Regions from separate parts of the Sporosarcina sp. FSL K6-5500 genome, predicted to be linked through region 2. Evidence: riboswitches for the same ligand, from Rfam matches in the RefSeq annotation. Region 2 holds a riboswitch; the other holds the start of a gene.
What was found. Region 2 has a riboswitch for S-adenosylmethionine ahead of MKX62_RS07945 (methionine ABC transporter ATP-binding protein). Riboswitches for the same ligand answer to the same signal wherever they lie in the genome.
Positions count from the first base shown of each region.

Region 1: linked by a shared signal. The riboswitch ahead of metA (homoserine O-acetyltransferase MetA) and the one ahead of MKX62_RS07945 (methionine ABC transporter ATP-binding protein) in region 2 are both predicted to bind S-adenosylmethionine.

Region 1 covers NZ_JBBOTP010000001.1:2,979,606-2,987,617, forward strand. The annotation lists gene MKX62_RS14320 (SIMPL domain-containing protein) at 1-133, shown strand, start outside; gene MKX62_RS14325 (hypothetical protein) at 225-590, shown strand; gene MKX62_RS14330 (NUDIX hydrolase) at 620-1,375, shown strand; gene MKX62_RS14335 (protein phosphatase 2C domain-containing protein) at 1,372-2,169, shown strand; gene MKX62_RS14340 (SgcJ/EcaC family oxidoreductase) at 2,196-2,651, shown strand; gene MKX62_RS14345 (hypothetical protein) at 2,721-2,900, opposite strand; SAM riboswitch class I at 3,084-3,190, shown strand; gene metA (homoserine O-acetyltransferase MetA) at 3,288-4,196, shown strand; gene MKX62_RS14355 (hypothetical protein) at 5,039-5,797, shown strand; gene MKX62_RS14360 (PepSY domain-containing protein) at 5,978-6,235, shown strand; gene MKX62_RS14365 (phosphocarrier protein HPr) at 6,549-6,815, opposite strand; gene MKX62_RS14370 (DeoR/GlpR family DNA-binding transcription regulator) at 6,949-7,701, shown strand; gene pfkB (1-phosphofructokinase) at 7,698-8,012, shown strand, end outside.
Region 2 covers NZ_JBBOTP010000001.1:1,719,922-1,727,933, reverse strand. The annotation lists gene MKX62_RS07970 (DHHW family protein) at 1-1,020, opposite strand, end outside; gene MKX62_RS07965 (MBOAT family O-acyltransferase) at 1,032-2,441, opposite strand; gene MKX62_RS07960 (DUF4358 domain-containing protein) at 2,660-3,220, opposite strand; gene MKX62_RS07955 (NAD(P)-dependent oxidoreductase) at 3,521-4,138, opposite strand; gene MKX62_RS07950 (sulfite exporter TauE/SafE family protein) at 4,170-4,877, opposite strand; SAM riboswitch class I at 5,043-5,154, shown strand; gene MKX62_RS07945 (methionine ABC transporter ATP-binding protein) at 5,333-6,358, shown strand; gene MKX62_RS07940 (methionine ABC transporter permease) at 6,348-7,010, shown strand; gene MKX62_RS07935 (MetQ/NlpA family ABC transporter substrate-binding protein) at 7,121-7,981, shown strand; gene MKX62_RS07930 (M20 family metallopeptidase) at 8,002-8,012, shown strand, end outside.

The sequences.
Region 1 (8,012 bases), 1.3 Mb from region 2:
AATTGTTGAAGAATTAAGAGCAGAACCCATCGCATATCGAACATTTGCTGCGAGAGAAATGACTAGCTCCACACCGATTGAACAGGGGCAGATTTCGATTAACGCTATGGTTAAAGTGCAATTTCGGTATTGAAATATCAGCGTAAAATAGATGGATACTATTTTACGTTGAAAAAACGACAGCTAACCTAATCACAACTAAAAATTAAGGGAGTGGGGAAAACATGGGAATTAAAAAATCTTCTAATTACCTATCACCTATTGCGCGGATATTTGACAAGTTTTCACGGCAACAAGACGTATCGTTGATTTATGGTGAACCGATTAATTTTGAAAACAGAAAAGTCCTTCCGGTAGCAAAGATTAATTATATTGTTGGCGGGGGAGGCGGCTATTCTAGTGAAACAGGAAACTCTTTAGGTGCCCAAGGAGAAGGGGGCGGGGGACATATCTCCGTCAGACCTTTGGGTGTTTACGAGATAGATGCGGAGAAGGTGAAGTTTAAACCAATCATTGACCTCAAATTTACTTTAACACTAGTTGCTGTTTTTACACTTGGCCTAGTTTGGTTATTGAAAAGGGCTCGCTGAAAATTAATTTGTACGGGGGGAATAATTGAATGTTGTATCGCAGAAAAACGTACACGGTTGAACCAGCGATGTACGAAACGTTTACCCACTTTTTCCATACCTTTTTGCTTCCGAATCAGCTGACGCATGGAGCGCAGCTGGTTGGACGGTGGGTCAATGAAGAACAGACGGAGATAATGGCAATGTGGGCATACGATAATAGGGCTCATTATGAGACAGTGGACGCTAGCATTCGAGCATCGGAAATGCATGCTGAAGCGCAAAATTATCGGAAATCATTAGCTCCATTGTTTATCTCTTCAAATGAAGATTTTTTCACTTCAACGGGAAATTACGGGCAATCCCCACAAATCGTAGCTGTTAGTGGTTACATTGTAAATGAGGAAGGACATGTATTACTTGTACGGAACAATCACCGAAATGATACATATGAAATGCCGGGTGGGCGACTTGAACTTGGCGAATCCTTGAAAGAGGCGGTTAAACGGGAAGTACTAGAAGAAACAGGTATCCACGCAGAAATTGGTGATATGACGGGTGTTTATCAAAATATCACGTCAGGCGTTATCTGTATGGTTTTTCGTGGGAGAGCGGTGTCGGGTGTACCAGCTGCGCAGCCTCCTGAAACGATTGATGTACAATTCGTTGACTTTGATATAGCAGAAGTAGGAGACTGGGTTAAACGCCCACAATTCGCTTCTAGGGTGGATGATGCTCGAAATAGCGATACGATTGCTTATGAAAGTTATGAAGTGAGACCGTATAGATTGATTGAGCGCTCATGAATAATCTCACTTGGGTTGGAAGTGAAAAGGACTTTGTCGATGAACGAGATGTACGATGGATTAATCGTGTAGCGGTTGGTCGATTTGGAGGTAATTCTTCAGCGGGACAAACCAAGAATGAAGATGGCTGCGTTATTTGGCAAAATGAGGATTGGGAATTAGCGGCTATTTTGGATGCACATAAAAGTGCTGAAAGTGCGGAACTTGTTGTACAAACACTCGGGCAGCATAAAGAAAAATTGGTGGAGATTTTAGATATGAAGGGTCCTCCACGATTTAAACGTTTGGAAATGAAGTTACTTGAAATTTTTCAATCTGAACAATTTTTGAATGAATGCAGATGTGCCATGGGAGAAACGGCTTGTCTTATCGTTGTCAGGAAAGCTAATTACGTTTGGTGGTTTTCGGTTGGAGATTGTTTAGTATATCTGTTCCATTCGGAATTAATTGCCCTAAATCAGTTTCAACTTAACCAAAGGCAATTCTTTGAATGGATTGGTCAAGTGAATACGTTTGAGCAAGCAGTACCATGCTACACGTCAGGGACAAGGGAAATGAGAAAAGGGAACAATCTTATTTTTTTGACGACTGATGGTTTAGTGGAATGCCCGGGGGAACCTTTTTTGGATCCGTCAGATCTCGTTGCCGTGCTGAATGAAAAAGAACTTGATAAAGGGATTTCGCAGTTATTGATGGAAATCGAAAGACAAAATGTACGAGACAGTACGACAATTATCGCATGGAATGTGGAAGTAGAAAAGGAAGGTAGCATCCCGAGCGATTATCTCGGATGAAGGAAAAATGACGGGAGGAATTAGATATGGAAGCATCTGAATTAATTGAAATCAAAACCCTTTATTATAACTTAATTCTTGCATGGAATAATCGCGATGCTAAGAGCATGGCTGATCAATTTACAGAGCAAGGCGAATTGATTGGATTTGACGGAAGTCAAGAAATTGGGCGAAATACTATTTTTGCACATTTAGAACCGATATTTGTAGATCATCCAACACCTCCATTTATCAATGTCGTTAAAGATGTGTACTTTCTGAGTGCTGAAGTTGCGATGTTGCGTGCAATCGTCGGGATGATACCTCCGGGCGGAACAGAACTTGACCCAAATTTGAATGCTCATCAAACACTGATTGCAGTAAAAGAAAAGGATGGATGGAAAATAAAACTTTTCCAAAATACACCGGCCCAATTTCACGGAAGATCTGACTTGGTCGAGCGGATGACCAAAGAATTGAAGCAAGTATCTGATGTAGGCTGAAAAAAGTGCCCCGCACCAAGATAATACCAGTGCGGGGAGTGTTTTAGTTACTGTTCATGACAAAGGTAATCATTTTCTCTTCTTTTCATTTGAGTTCATTCGTTCGCGTTTTGGTTTCAGGGAACGGAGTTCAGCAAACTCGCGGGCTATTTCTTCATTCATGTCGCCCGGTTTTATTTTTTGGTTTTTCGGCGTTTGTGGTAAAGACCGTGCATTATTTCCGCCAGTTTTATTGTCATCTCTTCCCATAGTAACAACTCCTTTCATTTTTTCAGTGCCACGTTAATATGGCTTTCTAAAGAAATATTATTCAGCAGTTTTCATGCTGAATTAATGTGGAAATTAAAATAAAAATGTTTCTTTTGATTATTATCGTCAAAAAAGACGGTTTACAATAGTAGTTTTAATAGTATAATAGTAAATAATTGAATATTCTTATCAAGAGAAGCTGAGGGATATGGCCCTGTGAAGCTTCAGCAACCTCTGACTTAGTCAGGAAGGTGCTACCTCCAACAAGATTTTTTCTTGAGAGATAAGAACAGAGTGCCCAAATTAAACCCTCTTGTCTTATAGAAAAGAGGGTTTTTTATATTGAATCATTTGATTCAAACCAAAGTGAAAAGGGAGAGACGACACATGCCGATCAATGTACCGAAACAATTACCAGCAGGAGAACTATTGAAGAAGGAAAAAATATTTGTGATGGATGAAGAACGCGCAACGTCCCAAGATATACGGCCTATGAACATCGCCATTTTAAACTTAATGCCTGAAAAAGAAAGAACAGAGTTGCAGCTGCTACGTCTATTAGGGAATACACCGCTACAAGTAAATGTTACATTTTTGAACACAGCAACTCATGATTCTAAAAACGTTAGTAAAACGCATTTAAACGCATTTTATACAACATTTGAACATGTGAAACATCGTCGTTTCGATGGACTGATTATTACGGGTGCCCCGATTGAGCATTTAGAATTTGAAGACGTTAATTACTGGAAAGAAATAACGGAGATTATGGAATGGTCAAAAGAAAATGTAACCTCTGTTTTACATATTTGTTGGGGTGCCCAAGCAGCACTCTATCACCATTATGGAATCGGGAAATTTGAATTGCCGAAAAAATGCTCAGGCGTTTTTACGCATCGACTATCCGACCCAACGATTAATCTTGCACGTGGTTTTAATGACGAATTTAAAGCACCGCATTCACGTTATACATCCGTTTCAACTGAGGAAATAAAAAATGATCCCCGTCTACACTTGCTTGCTAAATCAGAGGATGCAGGGGCATTCATCGTCATTTCTAAAGATAATAAACATATTATGATCACAGGTCATTTGGAATACGATGCGGATACGTTGGCGGAGGAATATGCACGTGATTTGCAAAAAGGAGTCGGTATTGATATCCCGGAAAATTATTTTCCGAATGATGATCCAAGCAAAGAGCCGTTGAATACATGGCGTTCCCATACGCATCTACTCTTCTCCAACTGGCTAAATTATTATGTGTATCAAGAAACACCTTATGAATGGGAATAACTAGTTAATGACAAATGTATCAATTAAACCACGTCTGTAGATTAACCATTTATTTGCATAAAATACTGGTGAGTAGGGCTTGATGACCTTCATTTTCACTGCATTATTTTCGGCCCGCTTTCGACTAACTATTCATGACAGATTTACTGAGGGGTCCGAGTGTGGCTAGAAGTGACTCCGTCACTTCTAGCCACACTCTTTTTAGTAATACTATTGCGAATAGTTGCCTGTCGCGTTCCTACACTATTCAAGTGGAAAATGCAGTTGTTTTGGAAGAATAGAATAGATGACATTCTATGAAGGGTGTAAGTGCCCGAAGATGCAATTTCGGGCACTCTTGGACGATGTACAATGCGATCCTTTCTTACTTTTAGCAAAGATTATACATCTAATCATGTGATACCTTATAGCAAGTGCCACTTCTTTACTAAAAAAAGAAAAAACCATATAGAAAGCTTCAGCCGCCAAAATTGCATCTTTGGCGGCTTTTCTCCGACTTGGATGTCAGCTATTCTTTCATCAAAAAAAGCATAAGCACTACAAGTACTTTTGCATCCAGACATCCCGCTAATTGAATAGAAGTCATTCAATCCGAAGCAATCCAAAAATGCAACTATACAAGTAGCGCCCGGAAGGTAATTATGTTATTCACTGGTTAGTTTTGGTTAATCAACAGGTCTGCAATTAACCAAACCAGAAAATGACTGCTTACTATTTTGCAAAAAACTCTAGATTCCTGGCGTATAGGTGCTTTTTTAAAGAAAGTGGTTACTCATCAGACGTGACTCAATGACCCTTTTGTCGTGAATTGCATAAGCTAATACGACGAGGGGGTAAGTGAGATGGGGTTGTTTATTAACAAAAATGGGCACCCGGATGTTTTTAAAAATAATGCAGACATTTTAGGGAGGAACCAAGAACACTATAAAATAGATCCGATAGCGGAATGGATGAAGGAACATAGGGAAGCGTCTCATTCGGTTGGTGAACAGTTCAATATCATGGAAACCTTACTAAAGCAACAGAAAAACACACAATCCAATCAATTGAAATCAATCCATAATCGTTTGAATGAAATCAAGGAAAGTGATTTCCGACATGAAAAGTTTGGAAAAGATGTTATGAAGTCGTTAAAAAAAGTAGAAACTAAAAACGAAATGTTACAACGTACGTTGATACATGAGCGAATAATGAATCGAGAATTCATCGGGAAAGTGAATGAGGTCAGCCAGTCAAATGAAGAAATTGTCAATAGTATAGAAATGCTGACTTCTGCAAATGAGGAAATTGTAGTCAAAATGAATGAACAATTAGATTATCAAAAGCTGTTGTCAGAGCAACTATTGAAACAAGAAGATATACAAAAAGACGTGATCAGCAGGCTGGACAACCAAGAAGGATTGCTAGGGAAAGTGATAAGGCAACTGGATTATCTACGCTCAGTCCTATACGAGCGAACCAACTTTTTATCAGAGAAAATAGAAGGTAGTTACAGCATGACGTCTTCGTATCTATCCAAATTATTGACCAGATCGGATCCAGTTTCGGCACGTTTTATGTTGAGCCAAAAGCAGGAAGAAAAAGAGGAGAACGTTGATTGAAAGGTATGGCTATTTAATGATGGAAAACATCATTACAATTAAGCAAGCCTCAAGTGCAAATCATATACCTAGGAACTGCTTAATTGTCTTTTCAGTTATGGGCTTAGGGATTCAGCACATATTAGCCATCCTTGAATAGAATGTTAAGGACAACGGGATAATCGAATTGGAGGAGATTGGGTGACGAATCAGAATCGACAAAATCAAAACCAACATTGGCATGAACATTATCAGAACCCACAATACCGGAGGATTACAATAAATCAGGCGATGGCCATTGCATTAGAGCGGGTTCCAGGCCAGGTCGTAAAAGCGGAATTAGATTACGACGATGGAATGCTGGTATATGAAATTGACGTAAGAACGGCAGAAGGTCATAAGTATGAAGTTAAAATTGATGCGAATACAGGTGCAGTCCTCAGAGTGAAACTAGATTAATGAAACTATATGTGAACAGCCACGAATGGTAACTGATACCATCCGTGGCTGTTCTTTTTTTGATGTTTAGGAAATTATGAAATCTCGTACTGTGGATAAGTTGTAACTTAGTGATTTTACGTCTAGACTCCAGCGCCTAGCCCCTGGAGACGTGGGTCATGCAGCTATTGAAAAGGATATCGCGATCCTAAGGTTGCCTTCCTCTGTCGCTTCTAACCTATAGGTCCACCGGGAGGGATTGAACGGGCGATTGCGCTTATGTTCATGAAATTGATTAGAGATCTTTTGCTACTATCACAACTCGAGATTGTTATTACTTTCCAAGGCCTTCGGATTCCATAATTGCATCGACTTTTGCAATGGCATCCGCTTCATCTTCACCATCCGCCGCAATTGTAATGGTAGTGCCTGAAGCTACTCCAAGTGACATAACACCTAAAATGGATTTCAGATTTACTTTTTTACCGACGTATTCCAGTGTAATATCCGATTTGAAAGAACTGACCGCACTAACGAGAGCGGATGTTGGACGGGCATGTAAACCAGCAGTACCTAAAATGGTGTATTGTTTTTCTATCAATGTGTATTCCTCCTAATTGTTAGTATCAATTACTGTATTATAAAAGTTGGTGACTGACTGTGGAAGATTATGATTGATTATGAAAGGGATTTCAAGTAATATGAGTTTACAGCTAATTAGAGGTGGTGTTCATATGTTGACAAATGAACGATATGAATTGATTTTGAATTTATTGACTGAGAAAAAGACAGTTAAAATTCAAGAGTTAGTCGATGCGACATCCGCGTCAGAGTCAACAATTCGCAGGGATTTGAACGATCTCGAAGACTTAAATAAATTGGATCGTATCCATGGAGGCGCTACAATAAGCGAGCGAATCACAAAAGAACTTAGTATTTCGGATAAAGCATCCAAAAACCTTCAAGAGAAGATTCAGCTTGCTACTTATGCCGCTTCTTTTGTCCAAGATGGGGATTGTATTTTTCTTGATGCAGGGACTACCACTTTGCAGATGATTCCTTATTTAAAGAATAAAAAAGTGACCGTTGTGACGAATGGATTGACACATGTTGATTCATTGATGGAATACGAAATAACGACTTATTTGACGGGTGGCTATATAAAATCCCGCACGCGTGCCCTTGTGGGACCTCAAACAATCCAGACGCTTGGCGACTATCAGTTTGACAAATGCTTTCTTGGCGTCAACGGATTCCATTTGGAAATCGGCTATACAACGCCAGATCCAGAAGAAGCCGCTGTTAAAAGGCTTGCTTCTACACTCTCGAGAAAAACATATGTCGTGACGGATCATTCAAAATATAACAAAGTAAGTTTTGCTACTATTATGCCACTCGATAAAGCCGTATTGATAGTAAGTGATTTCGAAAAACAAGCTATCAACTTATTGGAGCAAAAAACAACAGTAAAGGTGGAGAAATCATGATTTATACGTGCACAATCACACCCTCGCTTGATTATACTACCTATTTACCCGAATTCAGGAGCGGTAAACTGAACCGTTCTAAAGATGTATATTACTATCCCGGGGGAAAGGGAATAAACGTGTCCCGTGTGTTAAGCCGATTAGAAGTTAGCAACATCGCTTTAGGTTTTGTAGGTGGGTTCACAGGTGACTATATTCAACAATCTCTACATTCAGAAGGGGTTCATACGGACTTTATCCAAACTGAAGAAATTACGCGCATCAATGTGAAAATCAAAGCCGATAAAGAAACTGAGTTAAATGGTCCTGGT
Region 2 (8,012 bases):
ATCCGAATGATAATATCGAAGATCTAGTACATGTATTTCCTCAAAGTGATTCGCTAAAAAGGGGATAAATGCATGAGCATAGGAATCTTTAACAATCGCCAACTTACGGCCATTTCCGACCCCTGTTTTAATTTTTACAAGTGTATGATTACCATCCAAGAATAGCGAATACTTATCCTTTTTCTCAAGATAATCCCATTCGTATAATGATTCAGATTGTCGTCCGTCTTCATAGGTCACTGTTTGAGTAGTTTCAAACTTTGGCAAATAAACTTCAATCTTGTCCGGCTCAACACCGATCGCATTCGTCTTGGAATGGAGTGTTCCGAAAAAATTTTCAGCTACCGTTTTAATACGAAAGTCGTCTTCTTCATATGGCTTTATCCCCAACGCTCTTGCTGAATCTCTGTAAGCTAGATATGCCCCCCGCATCGTCCAATGGTGATCTGTTTTAAAATAGATTTGATCGTTACTTTGCGATTTGAGCGCATCGTATACATCAATTACCTCCATTATGGAATCCAACTTTTCTTTCGCGGTTTCAAATGCTTCTCTTTCGCTGGAAGTTTGAGCAAAAAGGGGCAGTTTATCCTCATATAGCGCTATCGAAGTTGGTGCAAGTAATACATACGACTGAATACCTTTTGCATTTGCAGCAAACCTTTTCACATACTCAATGTTTTTATCAAACTGTTCGCCAGGTTTTTCAAATGGTTCAATAAGGAATCCATCTTTGCCAAAGAAAACCCCGTTATTTTCTTTTTTCAATGAAGCCCTTTCCGACATCGCCTTCAGCCTCACCCAACCGTCTTTCCAAATAAACTGATCAGACATATACGTTTCATAACGCGCCGTTAACTTTCCAGAATAAAAATTTGGCAAAGTCCATTCAGGCATTTGAGCTAATGGACGGTTTTCTCTCTCAGAGAAAGCACGGTCGCTAGCTACCACATTGAATAACCCTATTCCAAAAATGAATACCAAAAATACACCTACAAAACACTTTTTATGAACAGACAATGTGTCACCTCCTAGAAGCGAAAATAAAGAAATGGGTTATATGAATCATCCGCTAAGTAAGCGGTCGACAAGACGAGAATAAGTAAACAAAATACAGGAATTAAAATTTCGTCAATCACTTTATGCCAACGTGTCATTTTATTCCTCAACGTTTTCAAAATTGGAACCGAGCCAATAAAAGCTAACAGAAAGAGAATAGCATTTGTATACGCATCGTACATGAATCGCTCATTTACCAATGCTTGTCCCGAAAACCCAAACATAATTTCCAAATAGGTAAAACTCATGGAGAGGTCTTCAAAAACGAATAGTACCCAACTAATCATGATGATAACAAACGCGTAAATGTGTTGGAAAATCGGGTGCATTTTTTCGAGTAGCACCAGTAACCCTGCCTTTTCAATCGCAATCAATACACCAAAGTAAAGACCCCAAGCCACGAAATTCCATGCAGCCCCATGCCATAATCCGGTCAGACCCCAAACGATGAATAAATTTAGATAGAGCCTGTATTTACCTTTTCTACTCCCGCCTAGTGGTATATACACATAGTCCCGGAACCAACCGCCAAGCGTCATATGCCACCTTCGCCAAAAATCAGAGATACTGCGGGAAACAAACGGATAATTGAAGTTTTGCGGAAAATTAAAACCGAACATTTTTCCGAGGCCAATGGCCATATCAGAATAACCGCTAAAATCGAAATACAGTTGCAAACCAAATGCTGCAATCCCCATCCAAGCCGACAATACCGACAATTCAGCAGGACTTTGCTGCTGAATTTCACTCCATAAAAATCCTATGTTATTGGCGAGCAACACCTTCTTACCAAGCCCGATAAGAAAAATCTTCACACCTTCTGAAAATTGATTAAGCGTAACACGTCTGTTTTTAAGTTCATGTTCAATAATTTCGTATCGTACGATAGGTCCTGCAATAAGCTGCGGAAACAAACAAACATATAGCGCAAGCGTCAACGGATTTTGTTGTGCTTTCACCCGTCCACGATACACGTCGATTGCATACGACATCGTTTGAAATGTGTAAAAAGATAAGCCAATCGGTAATGGAAGGTCCAAGGCATTTACATTCATGCCGAATAAATTATTGATGTTTTCAATTAGGAAGTCTGCATATTTGAAAAAAGACAATAAACTTAGATTAATAACAATAGATGAAAGTAATCCGAGCTTCGCTTTAAGCGGCGCAGTTAACCTGTATTTTTGAATAAATAACCCGTGAAAATAATCTGTAATAGCCGAAAAAATCATTAAAAATATATAAACAGGTTCTCCCCATGCATAAAAGATAAGACTAACGATAAGGAGAATGCCATTTTTCATCTTTCTAGAACCGCAAAAATAAAGGAGTAATGTAGTTGGTAAAAAGAAAAATAGAAATAATAAGCTACTGAATACCACACAATCACTCTCCTAGCTTTTGCTATGTAGAAAGACGCTTATTCAGCGCCCTTCAAATACGCCTCGGCGTGTGTTTTAGTCCGAATCTTGAATTGAGCATGTGCCTGCAGGATACAGGCATGCAAACATTGACGCAGGACGCGGCAAACTTAGATTCCTTCAAAATCCGTGACATCCGCTAGAGGCTTCTAAAGTCGCGAAATAAGCAACTTTAGAATTCACTTTACTTTTTCATCAAAAATCTGCTCTACTGCATCTACATTGCCATACGTAACGTATAGAACAAAATCACCTGTCGTTTTTAACACATTGTTTTTCACTTTTTCATATTGATCAGGAAGATATTGTTCCCATGTTTGTATTTGTGCATCTAATTCTTTTTGCAACGAGGCTTTCAATGATTCTGCGTCCTTCTCATTCTTCGCTTTCAAGACAATTATTTCATCCGAGTTGATATTAAACATAGAGTTGAACATCAAACCTTCTGCTAGTAACTCTTTATCAAGTTCTGTTCGCTCCATAAATATTTGTGTCATTGAATCGTCTGTTTTAGCATTTACTAAATTCGTCTCCACATAATTTTGAAGAATTTCCTCATCAGTTTGTCCATCGTCGAATCCTGCATCTTTTATATCTTGTACAACTTGCCCCTTAATACTTTCCATTATGTCTTTGACGGAAACTTCGTCCTTTATACTGTCATTTAATCCTGATCCCGAACAACCCACCATCGTAAAGATAACCATTGCACATATAAGCATTCCAAACTTTTTTTTCATAAAAAATTCCTCCCCAACCTTTCAACTAGCAGTTACTTTGGCTGCTAACTGATTTGACGGATGATCTTTATTTTCGTTTCAGGCATTTTTTGGAATTCCTTTATAAAGTGAAAATTCAATCGGGATGGGGGTTCTGCCCGTTACTATGGGGTTAACAACGCAGTGTTTCACATGAAACATTGTTACTATGGTGGCCAGCAAAGTAACTTTTTATTTTCCAAATAAAAAGCATCACTCCATAAAAGAGTGATGCTTTTCCGTACAAAAATAGCACTGTCAACGACAGTACTACTCTGTTTACTAATATGAAATTCCTACACGAAACCCGATATTATCGCCTTGCAGTAGTTCGCCGTAAGCAAAAGCAGCTGTGTCACCAACGGATATTTGTTTACCTTCCTCTGGCAACAAATCGCGCTCAGTTCTGTAGTCACCCACCGCAACACCATCCGGCAAATAAGTAGGACAGACAATTGTCCATTCAAGCCTCGATTGACGCAGCCTGTCATACACTTTATGGTGCTCCTCCGCTGCAAAAGTTAGTCGACGATTTGTATCTCCAGCTTCATAACGCAGTTTTTCGGGATCAATCTTACTTTGCAAGATGCCTGCTGTCCCAATTGTGACTAGCCGATTAATTCCTGTATCCTCCATCGCTCTTATCATATGAGGAACTGCCTCAGTCAACGTTGTTGTTTGGTCTGTACCTAGCGAACTGAATACAACGTCCATTCCAGCAACGGCAGTCGAAACTGCTGCAACATCACGGACATCACCTTGGATAATCGTCAACCTATCATGTGGCGCCAATTTCTCAGGTGAACGGACAAGTACCGTCACTTCATGCCCTTCTGCTAATGCTAAATTTAGGACTTCCCCACCTACGCGCCCTGTTGCCCCAAACAATGCGATTTTCATAAGAAACATCTCCATTCTATAAATTACTTTCTCATTTTATTAATAAATAAACGCCCGTAAATAGTAAAATACCATATGTGAAGATCCGAAAGGTCTTTTGACTGATATGACGGAATAGTAGTTGTCCTAGATACAATCCAGCAAATACTAGCGGCAGTGCCATTCCGATTGAGGTCCAGATACCTTTATTTGTACCAACAAAAAGCACTTGAATGAGTAGACTAACGGAATAGATGAATAAATAAAACGCGAGTGTCGTTGCACGTAATGTTTCTTTTTGCATAGCCGTTCCTGCAAAGTAGAGCAAAAGCGGCGGACCTGGCATGCCAATTCCTGTCGTCAATGTACCGGATAATCCGCCAACAACAAGGTCCCCACGTTTAGTTCTCTTAATTCGAAGGTTCAGGACAAGCAGCAGTGTTAGCAAAAGAAGAACAATGCCTATGCCCGTTTTCAATTTGTTGATATCCGCCGAAATGAACAAAATGATACCAATTGGCAGTCCAGATAAGCTCCCGATTATCAACTTTTTTAATAGGTCTGTATCCACATCTTTACGTATTTTAGCAATAAGTGCGCTCGAAATAACAAGCGACAAAACTAGGTTAATCTGAATGGCCTCCATCGGATTGAAAATCATGAGTAGAAAAGGTGTCGCCATGATCGAAAAACCAAATCCTGTACTTGTCTGTAAAATGGACGCAAAAAGTATAATGCTAATAAATATAAAAATTGTCATTCTCACACCGCTTTCTCTATCACTTTAAGTGTATCAGAATTCTGAAATTGTTTACGACTATTAGTAATCTGAATTATTTTACTTTAGTAAATTCATTGACTTTACCTAATTTGCACACTAGAGTTAGATTCAATTCTTGCAACAATCGAATAGCACTACATCACTTTCTTATCCAGAGAGATCGAGGGACAGGCCCTATGACATCTCGGCAACAGGTTCATGACCAATGAACACTGTGCCAACTCCTACAGACGCGTATGCGTTTGGAAGATGAGAACGAGATGGCTTCTTTTATTAGAATCCTTCTTTTTCTTATCTATTTTAAGAAAAAGAGGGATTTTTTTCGTTCTTACAACTATCTAGCTTCAGCGGCCAGATGCTCGGGGTCACAAGTCATTTTGCTAGTTGCATCCGTTGTCCGCACAGAATTAACGAAGTACTTAGGGGGTCAATACATGATTGAATTTAAAAATGCATCCAAGACGTTCGCCCTTGGGAAGCGTGAGGTACATGCGGTAAAAGATGTTTCTCTTTTCGTTGAAAAAGGTGAAATTTTCGGCATCATCGGTTTTAGCGGCGCTGGAAAAAGCACATTGCTACGGTTAGTAAATATGCTTGAACGCCCGACTTCAGGCTCTGTTTTCATTCGAGACATCGACGTCAGTACATTATCCTCAAAAGATTTACGGACGCAACGTCGCAACATCGGCATGATTTTTCAGAACTTCAACTTGCTGAACTCACGGACAGTTGCAGGAAACATCGCGTATCCTTTGAAACTTGGCGGAATGCAAAAAAAAGCAATTGCGGAACGCGTCGAGGAATTATTGGACTTCGTTGGCCTGGCCGATAAAGCTAAAGATTATCCGGACCAACTATCAGGAGGGCAAAAGCAACGCGTAGGTATAGCCAGAGCACTCGCCACTTCACCAGACATCCTAATCTGTGATGAAGCCACATCTGCACTAGATCCTGATACGACCGCCGATATACTGCGGTTGTTGAAAAAGGTGAATAAGGATTTGGGTATTACAATCCTCCTTATCACACATGAAATGCATGTTATTCAAACAATTTGCGACAAAGTAGCGGTCATGGAAAATGGAGAAGTAATCGAAACAGGTGATGTTTTTGAAACATTTACTGATCCTCAACATTCGACAACACAACGATTCATCCAATCCGTGCAGCAGGATCTACCTTCAGAAAAATTGATTAATGAGTGGCAATCAAAAGGTGGTACCAAGTTATATCGAGTTATTTTCAAAGGAGATATTGCAAGTGATCCTGTTCTTTCAAAAGTTACACGTAAACATGATGTTGATTTCAACATCGTTTACGGTTCAGTTCGAGAATTACAGGAACGATTTTTTGGCAATCTACTTGTTTCATTTGAAGGAGAAACGGATGCTGTAAGCCATGTATTAAAAGAACTTGAATTAATTGTAGACATAGAGGAGGTCCTACAAGATGAACGTTGATTGGCTTACATTTTGGCCCCGGATTGTAGAAGCAACCGGCGAAACACTGATCATGGTAATCGCCACTCTCGTTTTTGGTTCCATTTTTGGAATTGCAATTGGCCTGCTATTATTTGTCACTAGGCAAAATAACATTTTGGAAAACAAACTTGTTTCTCAAATATTAAATATAGTCATTAACATCGTTCGGCCTGTTCCGTTCATCATCTTCTTAGTAGCCATTTCACAACTGACAAGATTAGTTGTCGGGACAACAATCGGAACCGCAGCAGCCATTTTTCCGATGACAATTGTTGCAACATTCGTCATTGCCCGAGTTGTTGAAAATAACTTGGTCAGCATTGATCCTGGCGTTATTGAAGCAGCACAGGCAATGGGTGCAAGCCCTCTTCGGATTATCTTCACGGTTTTGATACCAGAAGCATTGGGTCCACTTATTTTAGGACTTACCTTCGTTTCCGTCAGTCTTATCGATTTCTCGGCAGTTGCCGGAACAGTTGGCGGCGGAGGTCTTGGACATGTCGCGATGACATACGGTTATCAACGGTTCGACGGTAGTGTCATGCTCGTTACGGTCGTCATTTTAATCATCATGGTGCAATTGGCACAATGGCTTGGCAATACACTTTCTAAAAAAATCATGCGGCGGTAATCTGGGGAAAGTGCAAGATGCCTGGAGCTAGACACTGTACCAGGTCAAAGAATCTTATACTTAATAATCTTTTAAAAATACAATCATTCAACTAAAAGGAGACGAATTAAATGAGGAAATTATGGTTAGTAAGTTTAGCAGTATTAACTGCTATTGTACTCGCTGCTTGCGGCGGTAAAGAAAGCGGAAATAGTGATACAGTCAAAGTGAAAATTGGTGTCAACGGTGCAGATGGTGTCCAATGGCCATTGCTGAAAGAAAAAGCGGCAAAAGAAGGCATTGAAATCGAACTTGTCGAATTCGCAGATTATACATTGCCAAATAATGCACTTGCACAAGGCGATATCGACTTAAATGCATTCCAACATTTCTCGTTCCTATCCCAATATGTAAAAGAAAGTAAAAATGAACTTGTTCCAATTGGCTCGACGATGTTTGCACCACTTGGCGTTTACTCTGAAAAAATTAAGGATATTTCTGAAATCAAAGAAGGCGACAAAATTGCGATTCCAGATGACCCTTCAAACCAAGCACGTGCGCTACGCCTACTAGAAAGTGCTGATTTAATTTCACTTTCAGATGACTTTGGATTGTTTGGTGATCCGACAAAAATCACTGAAAATCCATTGAACCTAGAAATCATTCCTATGGTTGCTCAACAAACACCTCGGATATTGCCAGATGTGACTGCCGCGATTATTAACAACGGAATTGCTGGACAAGCAGGATTTTCACCAGGAGAGGATCCACTCTTTAGAGAATCAAGTGACGATGAGAGTATTTACCCATATGTGAATTTAATCGTAGCAAGCGGGAAAGAAAAAAACAATAAAACATTCAAACGGATCGTTGAGTTATATCAAGAAGAAGATATTGAAAAAGCTATCGAAGAAGATACAAAAGGCGGATCATATCTTATTAAGTTAACACCGGAAGAGATTGATACCGTCTTTGAAGACCTTAAAAAATAATTGAACTGGGGGCATTCATAATGAGCATTGT